One region of the Mesorhizobium sp. USDA 4413 genome, then DNA from elsewhere that is predicted to be linked to it. Evidence: riboswitches for the same ligand, from Rfam matches in the RefSeq annotation. Region 1 holds a riboswitch; each other region holds the start of a gene.
The links. Region 1 has a riboswitch for cobalamin ahead of bluB (5,6-dimethylbenzimidazole synthase). Riboswitches for the same ligand answer to the same signal wherever they lie in the genome.
Positions count from the first base shown of each region.

Region 2: linked by a shared signal. The riboswitch ahead of ACVMIM_RS16810 (CbtB domain-containing protein) and the one ahead of bluB (5,6-dimethylbenzimidazole synthase) in region 1 are both predicted to bind cobalamin.
Region 3: linked by a shared signal. The riboswitch ahead of metE (5-methyltetrahydropteroyltriglutamate--homocysteine S-methyltransferase) and the one ahead of bluB (5,6-dimethylbenzimidazole synthase) in region 1 are both predicted to bind cobalamin.

Region 1 is NZ_JBVPRP010000001.1:2,989,910-2,995,193, reverse strand. It holds gene ACVMIM_RS14350 (histone deacetylase family protein) at 1-826, opposite strand, end outside; cobalamin riboswitch at 944-1,122, shown strand; gene bluB (5,6-dimethylbenzimidazole synthase) at 1,165-1,896, shown strand; gene ACVMIM_RS14340 (hypothetical protein) at 1,909-2,889, opposite strand; gene ACVMIM_RS14335 (TetR/AcrR family transcriptional regulator) at 3,021-3,614, opposite strand; gene ACVMIM_RS14330 (MFS transporter) at 3,735-4,955, shown strand; gene ACVMIM_RS14325 (GNAT family N-acetyltransferase) at 4,984-5,284, opposite strand, start outside.
Region 2 is NZ_JBVPRP010000001.1:3,488,260-3,493,543, forward strand. It holds gene ACVMIM_RS16790 (metal-sensing transcriptional repressor) at 1-31, shown strand, start outside; gene ACVMIM_RS16795 (cation diffusion facilitator family transporter) at 40-1,398, shown strand; gene ACVMIM_RS16800 (hypothetical protein) at 1,625-2,251, opposite strand; gene ACVMIM_RS16805 (CbtA family protein) at 2,258-2,998, opposite strand; gene ACVMIM_RS16810 (CbtB domain-containing protein) at 3,046-3,255, opposite strand; adenosylcobalamin (AdoCbl) riboswitch at 3,256-3,399, opposite strand; gene ACVMIM_RS16815 (histidine phosphatase family protein) at 3,485-4,060, shown strand; gene ACVMIM_RS16820 (PilZ domain-containing protein) at 4,207-4,479, shown strand; gene ACVMIM_RS16825 (DUF6428 family protein) at 4,541-5,062, opposite strand; gene ACVMIM_RS16830 (ArsR/SmtB family transcription factor) at 5,112-5,284, shown strand, end outside.
Region 3 is NZ_JBVPRP010000001.1:2,581,862-2,587,145, forward strand. It holds partial or broken gene metE (5-methyltetrahydropteroyltriglutamate--homocysteine S-methyltransferase) at 1-1,538, opposite strand, end outside; cobalamin riboswitch at 1,634-1,834, opposite strand; gene ACVMIM_RS12415 (adenosine kinase) at 2,164-3,156, opposite strand; gene ACVMIM_RS12420 (sterol desaturase family protein) at 3,841-4,698, opposite strand.

The DNA of each region.
Region 1 (5,284 bases):
GGCGGGCGGCGCGCTCCATCAGTTGGCCGGTCGCCCAGTCGAAATCGTCCTCGGTCAGGTTGATCTCGGCCAGCGGATCGCGGTGGTGCGCGTCGAAGCCGGCGGAAATGATGATCAGGTCGGGCGCGAACGCGTCGATCGACGGCAGCACGCGCGACAGGAAGGCGTCGCGGAACAGGTCGCTGCCGGTCTGGGGCGCGAGCGGCGCGTTGACGATGTTGCCGGCGCCGGTCTCGCTCTTCGCGCCAGTGCCCGGGTAAAGCGGCATCTGGTGCGTCGAGCAATAGAGCACCGACGGATCGTCCCAGAAGATGTCCTGCGTGCCGTTGCCGTGATGGACGTCCCAGTCGACGATGGCGACGCGCTCGGCGTGGTGCTTCTTCTGCGCGTAACGGGCGGCGATGGCCGCCGTGTTGAACAGACAGAAACCCATCGGCGTGGTCTTTTCAGCATGATGGCCCGGCGGGCGGGCGGCGACGAAGACATTGGCGGCACGGCCCTCGAAGACATCGTCGACGGCAGCGTTGGCCGCGCCGATCGCCGTCACCACGGCCTGCCAGCTTTTGGGGCTGGCGCTGGTATCGGCATCGATCGAGACGATGCCGCTCTCAGGAATCGCCGCGCGCACACGCTCGACGAAGTTCTCGGGGTGCGCGTAAAGGATCGTCGCCTCGTCGCCCTCGGGCGCCTTGACGCGCTCGAGCGCCGAAAACGCCTCGTCGTCGAGCACGCGCTCGATGGCGCGCAGGCGGTCGGGCCGCTCGGGGTGGCCGGGCGGCGTGAGGTGTTCGAGGAAGATCGGGTGCGTGTAGAGACGGGTGGCCATGGCGCCTAATCTAGGCACCCGCGGCGTGGATGACCATGTTTGAAAAGCCGAATGGCTGGGGAAAATTGCGTCAGCCCGTGTGTCGCTGGCGCCATTGGCGCAGCCCAGGCTTCGCGGTAAGGTCATCCCGCTGCCTGGTGCCCGCGACGCGGGAGAATCGGGAACACGGTTGAACTCCGTGGCGTGCCCAACGCTGTGAGGGGGACCGCGCCGGCAAACGCCACTGTCTCAGACGGGAAGGCGCCGGAGCGGGACGATCCCGAGCCAGAAGACCGGCCCGGCAGACATGGTCGCCCGCTTGGTCAGGCGGGTGACTGCTTGTCGCAAGGGGAAAAGCGATGACGGCAGCAGCGATCGCCGCGAGCGGCGACGACTTTGACCAATTGGCGCGCGACGCGGTCTACCGGGCGATATTCACCAGGCGTGACGTGCGCAGCCATTTTGTCCCCGACGATCTCGACGACCATGTGCTGGCGCGCCTGCTCACCGCCGCGCACCATGCGCCATCGGTCGGCTATATGCAGCCGTGGAATTTCATCGTCATCCGCGACATGGCAAGGCGGCGGCAGGTGTGCGACCTGTTCCTCGCCGCGCGCGAGCAGGAACTGCCGGCGATCGAGGCGGAGCGGCAGGCGCTGTACCGCAAGCTGAAGCTTGAAGGCATCTGCGAAAGCGCGCTTAACCTCTGCATCACCTGCGACCGGCAGCGCTCGAAGGACTCGCCGCTCGGGCGCTGGCACAATCCGGAGATGGATCTCTATAGCACCGTATGCGCGGTGCAGAATTTCTGGCTGGCGGCACGCGCCGAGGATGTCGGCGTCGGCTGGGTGAGCATCATCGAGACGGAGGCGCTGAAGCGGCTGTTGTCGATCCCCGAGCATGTCACGCCGATCGCCTATCTGTGCGTCGGCCGCGTCTCGCAATTCGCGCCGAAGCCGGACCTCGAGGCGCATGGTTGGGGCAAGCGCCTGCCGCTGCCCGAACTGGTCATGAGCGAGACTTTCAGCGGCGCAGGCGAGGCGCCGCTGAAATCGGCGATCGCAAGGCTTGGCGGCGCGCCGAAGCTCTGATCAGGCCGCCGATCAAGCGGCCCGGGGCGTATCCCAGCGCGAGCCGCCGAAGGAGCCCAGCGCCTTGTCGCGCAGTTCCCTGAATTTGGACGAGGCCTCGGCGAGCCGGCGGTCCCATTCTGGATTCGGCGCCTGCCCCTCGATCGCCTCAAAATAGACCTGCATCAAGGACGCGATTGCAAAAGGCTCGATGAAGGCGGCCTTGAAGGCCCAGGCAAAGACGATGGCAAGCACGAAGGCCCAGCCGGCCAATTGTCCGGGCATGACCCAGAGGATCGCGGCGGCGGGCGCCAACATCAACAGGAAGATGACGAAGGACACGCCCCACATGATCACCGCCAGCCAGACGGCATTCTTGACCATGTGCTTGCCGTTCTGCGCATAGAGCACGACGCCTTGCCGCGCCGTCTCGAAAGGCGAGTTCGAATTGATGCGGATGTTGTAGCCGAGAATGATCTCGTCGACATAGGTCAGCGAGATGCGGATGACGGTGTTGATGAAGCTGACCAGCCCGCTCAAACCCGGAATGGGCAGGAAGGCGGCGATGCCGCCGATCAGGCCGGTGATGGCGCGGACGGCTCCCTTGACGATCTGGTCGACGACGAAAAGAATATTGGCCTCGGCGAAGCGCTGGGTGACCACTTCCTTCGCATAGGCTATCTGGCCCTGGCCGTCGGGAACGTCATGGCCGTCGATCAGATGCACCATGACGGCGATATGGCCCGCTTTCAGCACATAGAGGATGTATTCGCGGATCCAGTAGACGGCGATCGAGACGATGCCGAAGCCGACCACGCCGCCCCAAAGTGCGAAGGACATTGGTCCGTCGGGATCGGTCGAGATGTGGCCGACGCCGTAGCCGACGCTGGCGCCCGTGCCGGTCGCCATGATGTAGGCAATCGTGATGCCGAAATAGACGATCATGCGTAAGACGATGAACGGCCATGTCCGCATCATGATGGACACCGACCGGCCGATGCTGAAATCCCACATGGCCCCGACTCTCCCACCCTTAGAGGATGGCCGGGGAGGATGCGCCTGTCCCGGCGATTGTCAATCACGGCAGGGTTGCGTTGGCCCGAAACCGGTGCACAACGTGGTGACTTGGTTACCCGAGGGTGGCCTCAAAACTTTTTTCGCAAGCCCTCGAGCAGCTGCTTGAAGGCCGCGATCGCCTTCTTCGACGTGGCTTCGGGATCCTTGGAATTGGCGATGCGCTGCGCGGCCTGGCTGCTGGCGCCATTGATCAGCCGCGAGGCCGTCTCGGGATCGACGTCGGCGACGACCACGCCCTCTTCCTGCAGCCTGGTCAGATGCTCGGTCATCGAGGCGGTGCATGCATTGGCGTTCGGCCACTGCGCCGGGTCTCCGAGCACCGCCGGGCCGTCACGGAACATGATGCGCTGGATTTCCGGCTCGAGCGCCATCTCGATATAGGTGGTGCATTCGTCGACGAAACGCTGCCAGCGGGTCGGCGCTTTCGACGCAACCTCGTTCACCCGCAGCGCCATCTCGCGGTCGATCTCGGCGATCACCGCCTGCAGCAGCCCCTTCTTGTCGCCGAAATGATGGTAGAGCGCGCCGCGCGTCAGGCCGGCCGAGGCGGTGAAATCGTCCATCGAGGCCTCGGCATAGCCGATCGTGCCGAAGGCGTGGCGGGCAGCCGCGATCAGCTTGGCACGCGTCTCGGCAATCATCTCCTTACGCGGTTTGTGCATGGCTCTGGACCTATTCACATACGTCTCGTATGCCGATTGACATACGCGACGTATGAATTATCTGACATTCATACGCTTCGTATGTAATTGTGGTATACACCCTTGTCGAGGAGCAGGATCATGCGAAACCCCTATGCAGAAATCTTCCGGGCTCCCGGCACAAAAGGCTTCGCCGTGGCCGCCTTCATCGCGCGCTTGCCGATCGCCATGGCGCCGATCGGCATCGTGGCGATGCTGTCGCAGACGCATGGCGAATATTGGCTCGCCGGCGCGGTCTCCGCGACCTATGCGCTGGTCAATGCTTTCCTGTCGCCGCAGGTATCGCGGCTGGTCGACCGGCGCGGCCAGACGGCGATTGCCGCGCCGACGACGCTGGTTTCCGTGCTTGCCTTCGCGGCATTGATCGTCGCGGCCAACCAGCACTGGTCGGCATGGACCTTGTTCCTGTCCGCCCTGCTTGCCGCCGCCATGCCCAGCATTCCGGCGCTGGTCAGAGCGCGCTGGACGGAGATCTTCCGCGACCGGCCGGAGCTCAACACGGCCTTCGCCTTCGAATCGGCCGCGGACGAACTGGTCTATGTCGCCGGCGCCTCGCTGTCGGTGGGCCTGAGTGCGGCGCTGTTCCCGGAAGCCGGCATGGTGGTCAGCACATTGCTGCTTGCGCTCGGCTCCGCGGCATTCCTTTTGCAGCGCTCGTCCGAACCGCCAGTCCGCCCCACCGAGCAGGGCGTGGCCGGTTCGGCGATCCGCCTGCGACCGGTGCAGATCATCACCTTCGCGCTGATCTTCGTCGGCGCGACCTTCGCCACCACGGAAGTCACCACGGTCGCCATCACCAAGGCGCTCGGCCAGCCGGAGGCGGCAAGCCTGGTCATCGGCGTCTATGCCCTTGGATCCTTCGTGCTCGGCATCATCGTCGGCGCGCTCAGCCTCAAGGCGCCGCTGCAGCGGCAACTGGCGGCTGCGGTCACCGTGATCGCGCTCACCACCTTGCCGCTGCTTTTTGCCGACACGGTGCCGACGCTGGCGCTCGCGGTCTTCGTCAGCGGCGTCGCGATCTCGCCGACCTTCATCACCGCTTTCGGCCTGATCGAACGCCACGTGCCGGCCGCAATGCTCACCGAAGGCGTCACCTGGGTGACGACCGGCATCGGGATCGGCATGGCGCTGGGCTCCTTCGCCGCCGGCTGGATGGTCGACACTTTCGGTCCGCAGAACGGGTTCTGGGTATCGGTGGCGTCCGGCGCGATCGCATTGGCGACCGTGCTTGCGGGCCAATGCCGGCTGGCAACAAACGATTGCGCCGTGGATCGCGACGAAGCGGTCGCCCCGGCGGAATGATCGAACATGCCCGGCGAAGCGCCGGGCGTCAGGCCTGTTGTCGCCCCGGATAGCTCGCCGCCGTGACGACGAAGAGCCCCGTCGGCGCGCCATGCAGCACCACGTCATTTTCGAAGGTGAAGCCGCATTTCTCCAGCACACGGCGCGAGGCCGGATTTGCGGGCCGCGCCAAAGCGATCACGCGTTTCGTCTCCAAGGTTACGAATGCCGCGCGCAACGCTTCCATGACCACTTCGCTGGCATAGCCGCGCCCCCAACTGTTGGGATGGAGGTGATACGAAAGGTTCAGGCCTTGGAATTCGTTCGAGACGGTGACGCCGCCGAAGCCG
Region 2 (5,284 bases), 500 kb from region 1:
GGAGCTGAAGCAGCTCACCAAATATCTGTGAGGCGTTCGATGTGGGGAAAAGTTCTGGACTGGTTCGGCTTCGGCGCGCATGGACATCACCATGACCGGCATGACCATGACGGACATGACCATGGCGGTCATGGCCACGACCGTTACGGACCGCACGGTCACACGCATGGCGTGATCGATGCCACCATCGTCACCACCGATCGCGGCATCTGGGCGATCAAGTGGTCGTTCGCGATCCTGGCGATCACCGCCGCCTTGCAAATCGTCGTCGTCATCGCCTCGGGCAGCGTGGCGCTGTTTGCCGATACCATCCACAATATCGCCGACGCGACCACGGCCATTCCGCTGTGGATCGCTTTCGTGCTGGCGCGGCGCAAGCCGACCCGCACCTTCACCTACGGCCTCGGCCGGGTCGAGGACCTGGCCGGCATCATCATCGTGCTCATCATCCTGGCGAGCGCGCTTGTGGCCGGATATGAAGCCGTCAACCGCCTGTTCAACCCGCGGCCGGTCCAGTTCCTGGGTTGGCTTGCGGCGGCCGGCGTGATCGGCTTCCTCGGCAACGAGGCGGTGGCGGTGTTCCGCATCCGCGTCGGCCGCCAGATCAACAGCGCGGCCCTGATCGCCGACGGCTATCACGCCCGCACCGACGGGCTCACCAGCCTTGCCGTCGTTGCTGGCGCGGTCGGCGTCTGGCTCGGTTACCCTTCAGCCGATCCGGTCATCGGCCTCATCATCACGGTCGCCATCTTCGGCATCGTCTGGCAATCGGCGCGCTCGGTGCTGACGCGCATGCTGGACGGTGTCGAGCCCGGCCTTGTCGGCGAGATTCACCACGCCGCAGAGCATGTCGCCGGGATCGAGAAGGTGACCGACGCCAAGGCCCGCTGGCTCGGCCACAAGCTGCATGTCGACGTGGAGATCGCAGTCAATGACGGGCTGCTGCTCGCCGCCGCGAACAATATCGCTGAAACCCTCAAGGCCGAACTGTTCGCGCACATTCCCGCGCTCGACGTCGCCACGGTGCGCTTTGCCGAGCCAAAGACGGAAGGCGGCCACCATCATGCGCCCGATCCGTTCCTGGTCTCGGGCAAGCTGGCCAGCGGTCTGCTCGAAATCGTCGACACGCCGCAAGGCGAGCGCATGCGGCTGCGCCTATCGCGTCACGCCGAGGGTCTGCGGGCGAACGTCGCTATCGAAAGGGCGGACGGTGCGGTCGAAAGCCTGCCGCTGTCGCCGGTCGGCGGCGATCACCACTATCTGCAAAGCCTGGTCGCCCCGGCCGAGCCGCACGAGTTCAGCGCCAGGCTGCAACTGGTTGCGGGTCCCGACAGCGAGGATCTGCCTTTCGCCATGGCCGAGCCGGAAGGGCATCACCATGAGCACGCGCACGCGTGATGTAGGCGATATTTGAGTGCCGGCGCGAATCCAACTGACGTTATCGCGACACAGGGCGCGCAGCGCAGATGTCTGCCTTCCGCCTCGCAGCTCGGCTGTTCGACGCCAAACGGACCAACGTAGCTGCCCTTCGGAATCACGAAACGACCGCGTGAAAGTCAGCTGCCCGTCCTCGAATCCGGGAGCCGGACAATGGCCGATGCGTACGCCGGTGCGCAGCGCCCGGCTAAGCTGTGCGGGTCCGCGGCCCGCCGAAGATCACCCAACTGGCCCCGATCAGCGCTGCAACGGTGGCAAGCAGCACCGCCAGGCTCGGCAGGTGGAAGAACATATCCCGCCAGCGCGGTTCGACGACCGCGCCGGTGCTGAAGGCCTCGCCGCTATACTGGCAAAGGATCCAGGATGCGCCGCTGCGCACCATCTCGGCATCGATGTCGGAGATCAGAGCTTTGGCCTCGCGCTCGGCTGACACCATCGTCGCCATATGGGTGAGCAGCGCCTTGGCGGTGGCGAGATAGGCGTGGCTGCATTCGTTGAACGGGCTTTCCTCGTCGCTAAGGCTGCTCGGCATCAGGCCCCAGAGGCAGTAGGTGAACTGCAGATTGCCGTGATTATAGAGCCGTCTGAAGGTCGGATCGGTCGCGGTCTGGCGCTGGGCAAGGTCCAGGATATCGCCGCGATAGCGCGCGATCACCGCCATCTGGCCGTGGGTCAGGCTGGGGATCTGGATGCCGGGGGGAGGCGGGGCCGAGGACCCGTTATGCGCTTGCGCGGATGTGGCCAGAATGACCAGCAGGGTGGTCGCCAAAAAGAAATTGGCCGCCAGGGCATGAGACCATGGCAGCCAACGCATCGGATTTCAGGCGTAGCGGCGTGTTCTGCTGCGCTGGTCGCGCACTGCGACCACCCGCTCGGCAACAGCGCCGAAGCCGAGCCCGACGACGGTCCACAGCACCAGTTGGATGCCGAGCGAGGCGATGCGGAACTGCCAGAGCACCGTCGCCGAGAAGTTCTCCGGCACTTCATTAATGTCGGGCAGGGCCGCCTTCACCAGCGCGAAGACGACGAGGAAAGCGAGGCCCGCGACGATCGAGGCGTTCCAGGCGCCGAGCCGGTTCCATAGCCGCTGCGCCAGCCCGACCGCCGCCACCATCGCCGCGATCGAGACCACGATCATGATGAAGAACAGCTCGGTGCGGTAGCCGATGGTCTCGGCATTGCCGACCGCCGGCGGGTTCGCGGGGTATTTCAGGCTGGGAACCACGATCACGGCAAGGAAGCCGAGCAGCGCGATGAGCGCCGAAGTGCCGCGCGGACTGAGCGAGCCCAGGCGGCCATAAGCATAGGCGAAGACCAGCGAGAACAGTCCGCCGAGGGCGGCGCCATAGACCAGCACGCCTGTCGCCAGGCCAATGCCGGCTTGCGTGGCGCGGCTGACCATCTCGGGTTCCGGCGCCTCGCCGGCGGCCTGGGCCTGCTGTTCCTCGAAGGCGATCGCCTTGTCGACCTGCGGCTCGCCATAGACGCGGGCGAAGGCGAATGCCAGAATCCCCGCAACCAGCCCGACAAGCATGCCGCGCAGCAAAAGTTTTCCAACCATGTCCAAGAACCCTTTGTCGAAAGCGGGTTCAGCGATGCTGAACCGCTTCAGTGGCAGGGGAAGCCCAGCAGGTGACGGCCGTCATGCACGAATTCGTGCACCGCCGTGCCGCGGATCAGCGAGGTGGCGCCTTCTTCCGCACCGACGAAATAGATCGCCATCATCAGCATCAGGCCCGCGAAGATGGCCCAGGGCAAAAGCTCGCGAACCGGAATCGCAACCGGACCGTAGCTGGGGGCGAAGGTGGTGTCGGACATATTGACCTCCCGTGGGATACTGCGTCCCGTTGATCGAACAATGCTGCGGAATAAGGCCTGACTTTCGGCTGGTGCCGATCACAGTGGCGCGACCGTGCCGGATTCGCACCGGCTTCCAATCCCGTATAGCGCTAAAACACTTGTCAGCACTTCGTTCGCCTGTCAACGACATGTAATGGCCAAGGCGGCTTCGCGCGGCCGAAATTTCACTGGGCCACGGAGTTTTGGGATGCTCGCCCGCCTGACGATGATCGCAAGCGGCGCGACGCAGGCCACGCGCAAGGGCCGGTTTCCGAACGACGAAGCGCTGGAGCCGAGAGCCCTCGATCGCGCCGGCTCGCTGGCCGCTTCGCTGCGCCGCGCCGATCGCATCTGGACAAGCCCGGCGCTTGCAGCGCGCCAGACGTCCGACGCGCTCGGCCTCGAGGCAACCGTCGAGCCGCTGCTTGCCGAGCAGGATTTCGGGCGCTGGGCCGGCAAAGGTTTCGAGGAGGTGCGGGCGGAAGATCCAGAAGGCATGGCGGCTTGGCTTTCCGATCCGGACGCAGCACCCCACGGCGGCGAGTCGCTTGCCGCGGTCGCCCTCCGTGTCGAGGCGCTGATCGAGCGCCTGGCCGGCGCAAGCGGCCACACCGTTGCGCTAACCCATGCCGTGCCGATCCGCGCCGCCATGGTGCATGTGCTGGGCGCGCCGCTCTCCGCGGTCTGGAAAATCGACATCGAGCCGCTGTCGCTCACCGAATTCCGCAGCGACGGCCGCCGCTGGGTGCTGCATACGAGCGGCATGGTCGTCGGCGCGAAATAGCGCCGGGAAAGCGGTTACCTGGCGACGAGCGGCCGCCGGCGAAGACGAACTTCGCCATTTCAGCGATCGCTAACGGAACGGAAACGCCTCGCTGCTATGGTGCTGTCTCGCGGCGAGGAGAGCCTTGCCCGAGGAGTCCGTCGCCTATGGCCGATTATCCCGAGATCGAGCGCCGTCTTCATGTGCGCGAATTCGTACTCAAGGAGGCCACCATCATTGCCAATGGCGTTCGGATCGGCTGCTCGCTCAGGAATCAGCACGAGCAGGGTGCGGAATTGCGCGTGGCCGCCGATATGGACGTCCCGGAACGCTTCCTGCTAGAGGTTCCGGCCGACGATACGGCCTATCGCGCACTGGTTCGGTGGCGGCGCAACGACCGCGTTGGCGTGGCGCTCTACAGCAACGCGCCGAAGGACTGACGCGCGGCCATCTCACCCATTCATCCCTTGATCCGATGTGCGACCCGGCACATTCGAAAGCTCAACAGCAGCCGCTCGCTCCGCAGCATGGCTGGCTGGCGGCTGCCTGTTCCTTCAGCCAGCGGTCGCGCGGCTTGCAGCTTGCCGGCCGTGGCGTCAGCTCGACCTCGATGAGGTCGCCAACGATCCTTGGCTGAGCCGCCCGGTGCAATTCCATGGGGCGGACGCCGTCACTGACCTCGAAAGTCAGCTTCGCCGCCCGATCGAGAGCGACATGGTCCGAAACTTTGCGGATGATCGCGGTAAACTTGCCGGCTGGCATGTGGACCGGCCCGCCTTCGTTCACGTCCCATAACTGGACGAAGATTTCCGACCATGATTCCGGATTTGCTTCGCAATCCAGCGCCGCGAACTGTCCCGCCTTCACCTCGGTGACGTGGTAGCCCGGCTTTACCGGTCGTCCATCATAGCGAAACACCAACGGCCTGTCCTTGTGATCAGCCAGCGCCGCTAGCAGATCGCCGATGGTCAGGTCGGAGGGGTCGATTGGGGCGACGTTTTTCCGGTTGTCAGAAGAGAGCATGTCGGCTATTCCTCATTCATCATTTCAATATTTCAAGGATTATTGAAACGTGGATGAACGTCAAGCCCTGATCGCCTTTGGCGCGCTGTCGCAGGATACACGCCTGCGCCTTCTGCGATTGCTGGTCGTTGCCGGACCGGAAGGCATCGCTGCCGGCTCGCTTGCCGAACAGGTCGAGGTCTCGCCGTCCAACGTCAGCTTCCATCTCAAGGAATTGGAACG
Region 3 (5,284 bases), 410 kb from region 1:
TTTCGTTCGAACTCGCCATGCACCAGCACGTCCAGCCCGATCTCCTCTTGCCAGCGAATAGCGGCCTCGATCTCCTTCTTCAAAAAGGTTTCGTAATCGACATAGCTGAGCTCGCCCTTCGCGTGAGCGGAACGCGCCTTGCGCACCTGAGGCGTCTGCGGAAAGGATCCAATCGTCGTCGTGGGGAATGGCGGCAGGCCGAGCGTGCGGGCCTGGACCCTGGAACGCTCGGCAAATGCGCTCTTTCGTTGCTTCATAGCGCCGTTGATGTCGGCAATCCGCCCTTCAACGAGCGGGTCATGGACCTTCGTGGATGTTGCGCGAGTCGAGGCAGCCTCGTCAGAAGCTTTCAACTCGCCGGCCACAGCATCTCTACCTTGGGACAAGGCCCGGGCCAGGATGACCAGCTCTTCGATCTTCTGGGCCGCGAATGCGAGCCATGACCTGATGTTCGCATCCAGTGCCGTCTCCATACGCAAGTCGATCGGCACATGCAGCATCGAGCACGAAGGCGCGATCTCGACTCGGTCCAAGGGCCAGCCCGCGACGATCGGCTTGATGCCGTCGAGAATGGCAGTGAGGTTCGCGCGCCAGACGTTGCGGCCGTTGACCAAGCCAAGCGAAAGCACCAGGTCCTTAGGCGCGAGCCGACCAGCCGTCTCCAACTGTTCGGGAGCACGCGAGAGATCAAGATGCAGGCCCGCCACAGGCAGCGATATCGCCGTCTCGAGATTGTCTCCCAACGGCCCGAAATAGGTACCCAGCATGATCTTCAGCTCGGGCGCGGCCTTCGACAGCTGCCCATAGGCAAATTCAAGTGCAGCTCGTTCGTTCGGGTTTAGGTCGAGCACAAGCGCTGGTTCATCGATCTGCACCCAATCGGCTCCCGAGAATTTCAGCCTCCGCAGGAGTTGCTCGTAGACGGGAAGAAGCCGCGGCAGGAGCGCCAGGGGATTGAAACCTTCGGAGGGCGACTTCGCCAGCTTGAGAAAAGTGACCGGTCCAAGGATGACCGGGCGTGTATGAATGCCCAGGGCTTTAGCCTCGATGAAGTAATCAACCGGTTTGGTCGACGAGAGTGTGAATGCCTGATCGTCGTCAAGTTCTGGCACAATGTAATGATAGTTGGTGTCGAACCATTTGGTCATTTCCATCGCAGTTAGGGTAGGGCAAGCCGCACGCTCCCGGCCAGAGTCGCAATTCCCCGTCTGACCTTGGTTGCCGCGTGCCATGGCGAAATAGGTATCGAGCGGGACCTCGCCGCCATTCCATTCGTAGCGGGACGGCACGGCGCCGACCATGGCGGCGGTGTCGAGTACATGGTCGTAGAGCGAAAAATCGTTCGATGGGATTTTCGACACACCGCGATCGCGCTGCTCCTCCCAGCTCGCGGCACGGAGCGCCTTTGCCGTCGCGAGAAGGTCGGCAGCGCAAGATTTTCCTGACCAATAGCTTTCTAGCGAGAATTTCAATTCTCGCCTGCGACCGATACGCGGCAAACCAAGCGTTGCTACAGGAATTTGCTGAGAGAGAGTCATGCGATACCCCGATGGTTGGGGCGTGGGGGACAACGAAGGCGCCAGTAGGCCGGTACGAACGCCGGGCTGCAGCGGCCACCGAGACACCCCGCCCGTGGACAAAAGTTGCCGTGGCAGGTCTCCTGGCTCGGGGGTCATAGCCTCTACCCGTCTTCCCGAGGCTGTTCGCCTCAGTGACATGAGTGGGGGTCGGCTCGCCTCTAACAGTTGCGGGGGCAGCGCCGGCATCGCACCGGCTTCCCTCTTAGCTCCGCTGCAGCAGCGCCGTACGGAGAACCATGGCTTGGACACAATCACAGCAGTCAGCTCTTTTGTCAACCTCGAATAAAGAAATCTTTATGTCATTATGTGAACGCGCTTGTACTGTCGGCGTGATTTCCAAGTCCGCAGAGGACGAACTTTTCGATCGTGAATACGTTTAATTCGGCACGCGGTAAGTGAGATTGGCTACGTGAAGCCAGACCTTGGCTGCTGCGGGTGACCGGCCAAATCGACAAATGGCGCGCTGTGCAGAACTGGGCCAAACGGCGGTTCAACGCGGCTGCGCAAGGGCTGTGAGCCCGGGCCTTGTCGGACCGATTGGGGCGCGAGGGCGGGGTGGCGCGCCAGCAGAACCGCGAGGCCCCTAAAGCAGCCCGGCCTGCTCGGCCTCACGGCGCAGGTTCTGGCGCGGACGAGGGCCGATCTGCTGGATCACCAGCCCGGCGGCCAGCGAACCGAGATCGCCGCAATCCTTGAGGCTGCGCCCGCTCGTGTAGCCGTAGAGGAAGCCGGCGGCATAAAGGTCACCGGCGCCGGTCGTGTCGACCAGTTCCTTGATCCTCGTCGCCTCGATGGTGACGGTTTCGTCGCCGCGCACGATCACCGAGCCTTTTTCGGAACGTGTGACGGCGGCTATTTTGCAATCCTTGCGGATGGCGGCGAGCGCCTCCTCGAAAGAAGCGGTCTGGTAGAGCGATTTGATCTCGTGACTGTTGGCAAAGACGATGTCGACGGTGCCCGACCGCATCAGCTCGAGGAACTCGTCGCGGTAGCGGTCGACGCAGAAGGAATCCGACAGCGTCATCGAAACCTCGCGGCCTGCCGCATGCGCCAGCCTGGCGGTCTGCCGGATCGCTTCCTTGGCGCGCGGCGGATCCCACAGATAGCCCTCGAAATAGGTCACCTTGGCGCCGGCGGCCTTGTCGGCCTCGACATCCTCGGGGCCAAGTTCGACGCAGGCGCCGAGATAGGTGTTCATCGAACGCTCGCCGTCGGGAGTGACAAAGATCATCGAGCGCGCGGTTGGCGGTTCGCCCGCGAGCGGCTTGGTGTCGAACGCAACGCCCTGGGCGTGAATGTCATGGGTGTAGATGTCGCCCAGTGCGTCGTTCGACACCTTGCCGAAGAAGGCTGCCCGCCCGCCGAGACTGGCGACGCCGGCCGCCGTGTTGCCGGCGCTGCCGCCGGAAGCCTCGATCGCCGGCCCCATGCGGCTGTAAAGCAATTCGGCGCGCCTGGCGTCGATGAGGTTCATCGCCCCCTTGATGATGCCGTTGGTCTCGAGAAAGGCTTCGTCGCACTGCGCGATGATGTCGACAATGGCATTGCCGATGCAAAGCACGTCATATTCGGGCATCGATATCTCCAACGACTGCGGGCCCACGCCGGCCGGGCGCGATCAGTTGGGATGACTTTCCGCATGCCGATCTATTCGGCACGAGTCTCGCGGCGCCGCGAGCCTTGCATCGCGCCGTAAGTGCCAGCCTCTCCCAGGTAGAGTCAGGTTCTTCGCACAGGTCGCAGCTTTGTGACCGGAAACAAATGCATCCGGATTGACCTCGCTGACGTCAAACCGCCTTAGGGATCTACCATTTTTAGTAATTTGGTGTTGCAAAGCCTCTGTGAATTTTCTGGAAGGATTTGTTACAAATGCTCAAATGTTTCGCCGGAGACGATCCGAGGTGGTAGCGAGCTGATGGTGCCGCGCGACGGGACGTGCAAGACGGCTATTTGACCGGTTACTCCGCCGTCTGGCCGGTCTCAGCTGATTAACCGTGTCGTGAAGCAGATAACAGGTGCCCACCTTGCCCCGTTAGACAGAGCGCGCGGACGCCCGAGAGGGATTGCTGGCCTGACCGTGCAGCGCCGGCGAAGTCACGCGACTGGCGCGACCATTTCCGGCCAATCTCGCCAACGCGGCAGCGCGATAGGAAAATCTGCTGCCGCTCAGGCGCAACAGTCCTTGTTAGGTGGAGGCTTGTCGGGTGCCTGTGGATGTTCTGGATATGCATTCATAATTGAGGCGTAAGCCTCCACTCGTCTAATCCCTGGCCTCCACAGCATTTCCAACTTTGGGTTTACGCCAGCGACGTCGATCGAATGGGAACATAATATAATCCCGCACGGTCAGCGGCTCGGGCTGGTTTCGCATGCCAACCTCCGGCCACTCATTCTTTTTTGGCCAGTATGCCGTTAAAAAAATCGTATCCCAGAGGGTTGTGAAAAACCCATAGTTTCGGTGCCGGTGATGCGGTTCCATCGAGTGGTGGATGCGGTGGAATTTGTTGTCGCCAATGATGTATCGAAGCGGCCCAAGATTGATGCGGGTACTGGAGTGCGAAAGATGGGCCTGGAACGTAATCAGCGTCATGGCAACGATGGGCACCGCGCCAGATTCAAAATGGATCAGAGCCAGTGGCAGTGCTACCAGAGCTGCGTAAACGAGTGGTTCGGAGATATGATGATTGCAATTCCATGCCGTCAATTCGCGGATCGAGTGGTGCGTTGCGTGAAGCCGCCAGAGGAATGGAACAGCATGCTGAGCGCGGTGCATCCAATAGTAAAAGAAATCGCCAGCAATCGCGACTAAAACCCCGGAAAGGACCGCCAAACCACTGCTGACAATTGCGTTGTCAGAGTGGAGCAACGTTGCGAAATTGATCGTTACCAGCGGCTTTACACCAAGCCAGGCCAAACCAACAGCGAAGAAGTGCCAGATAAAGGCACCCAATCCGAGCCGAATAAGCCAATTCCGCACGCCGCGAGCGTATGAGGCAAGACTATATCGATAGGCCGGGAAGGTGAACTCCAGCGCGGCGCAGATGGTGGCGAAGACCACCACTAGCTCGAGCGAGTCCACGAAGATCTGCGATATATGATTAAAATCGAGAACTTGCATTTGTTTGCTCCGGCGAATCGTTCAAGCTGCGCCAGGTTCAGGTCGGAACATCGAGGCAGTCATTTTCGTCATCGGGGCCAATCCAATGGTTGGTAGATCTCCGGCGGGGCCCGAAAAATTCGAGGTCGGTACCCGAATTTGTATCCGCGCAGAAAGTACCAATTGCACCTAGCGGTCATGCAATTTGCTTTTCGCGCGCATTCAGCGGTCATTATTCCGTCGGTACGCGGAGCATCGCGGGAGCGGACTATGCGCGGTTCTCTTGGATTGGCAAAATCGATTGTTTGGATGAGACGTATCTGTTTCCTAAATGGTCGGAAAAGCCCTTGGGCGAGTTGGCTTGCCCGGAGCGACGGACTCTACGCCAGTGTTGCGGCGGCAACTTGCCACGGCGAAAGAGCTTGCAAAAACAGCGTAAGCGTCACGAGCACCGCACCGCTGGGTAGTTGGTTGACAGAGGCAGGTCAGATGCGGGCTGCATTGTGACGCTCACAAATCAGCAGCTCGGCGCGCAGAGTGTCGACCAAGGGTCATCGCGACTTGCCAATGCATTGCTTTTCGGGAAAATCCGCGTCGTGCGCAATGA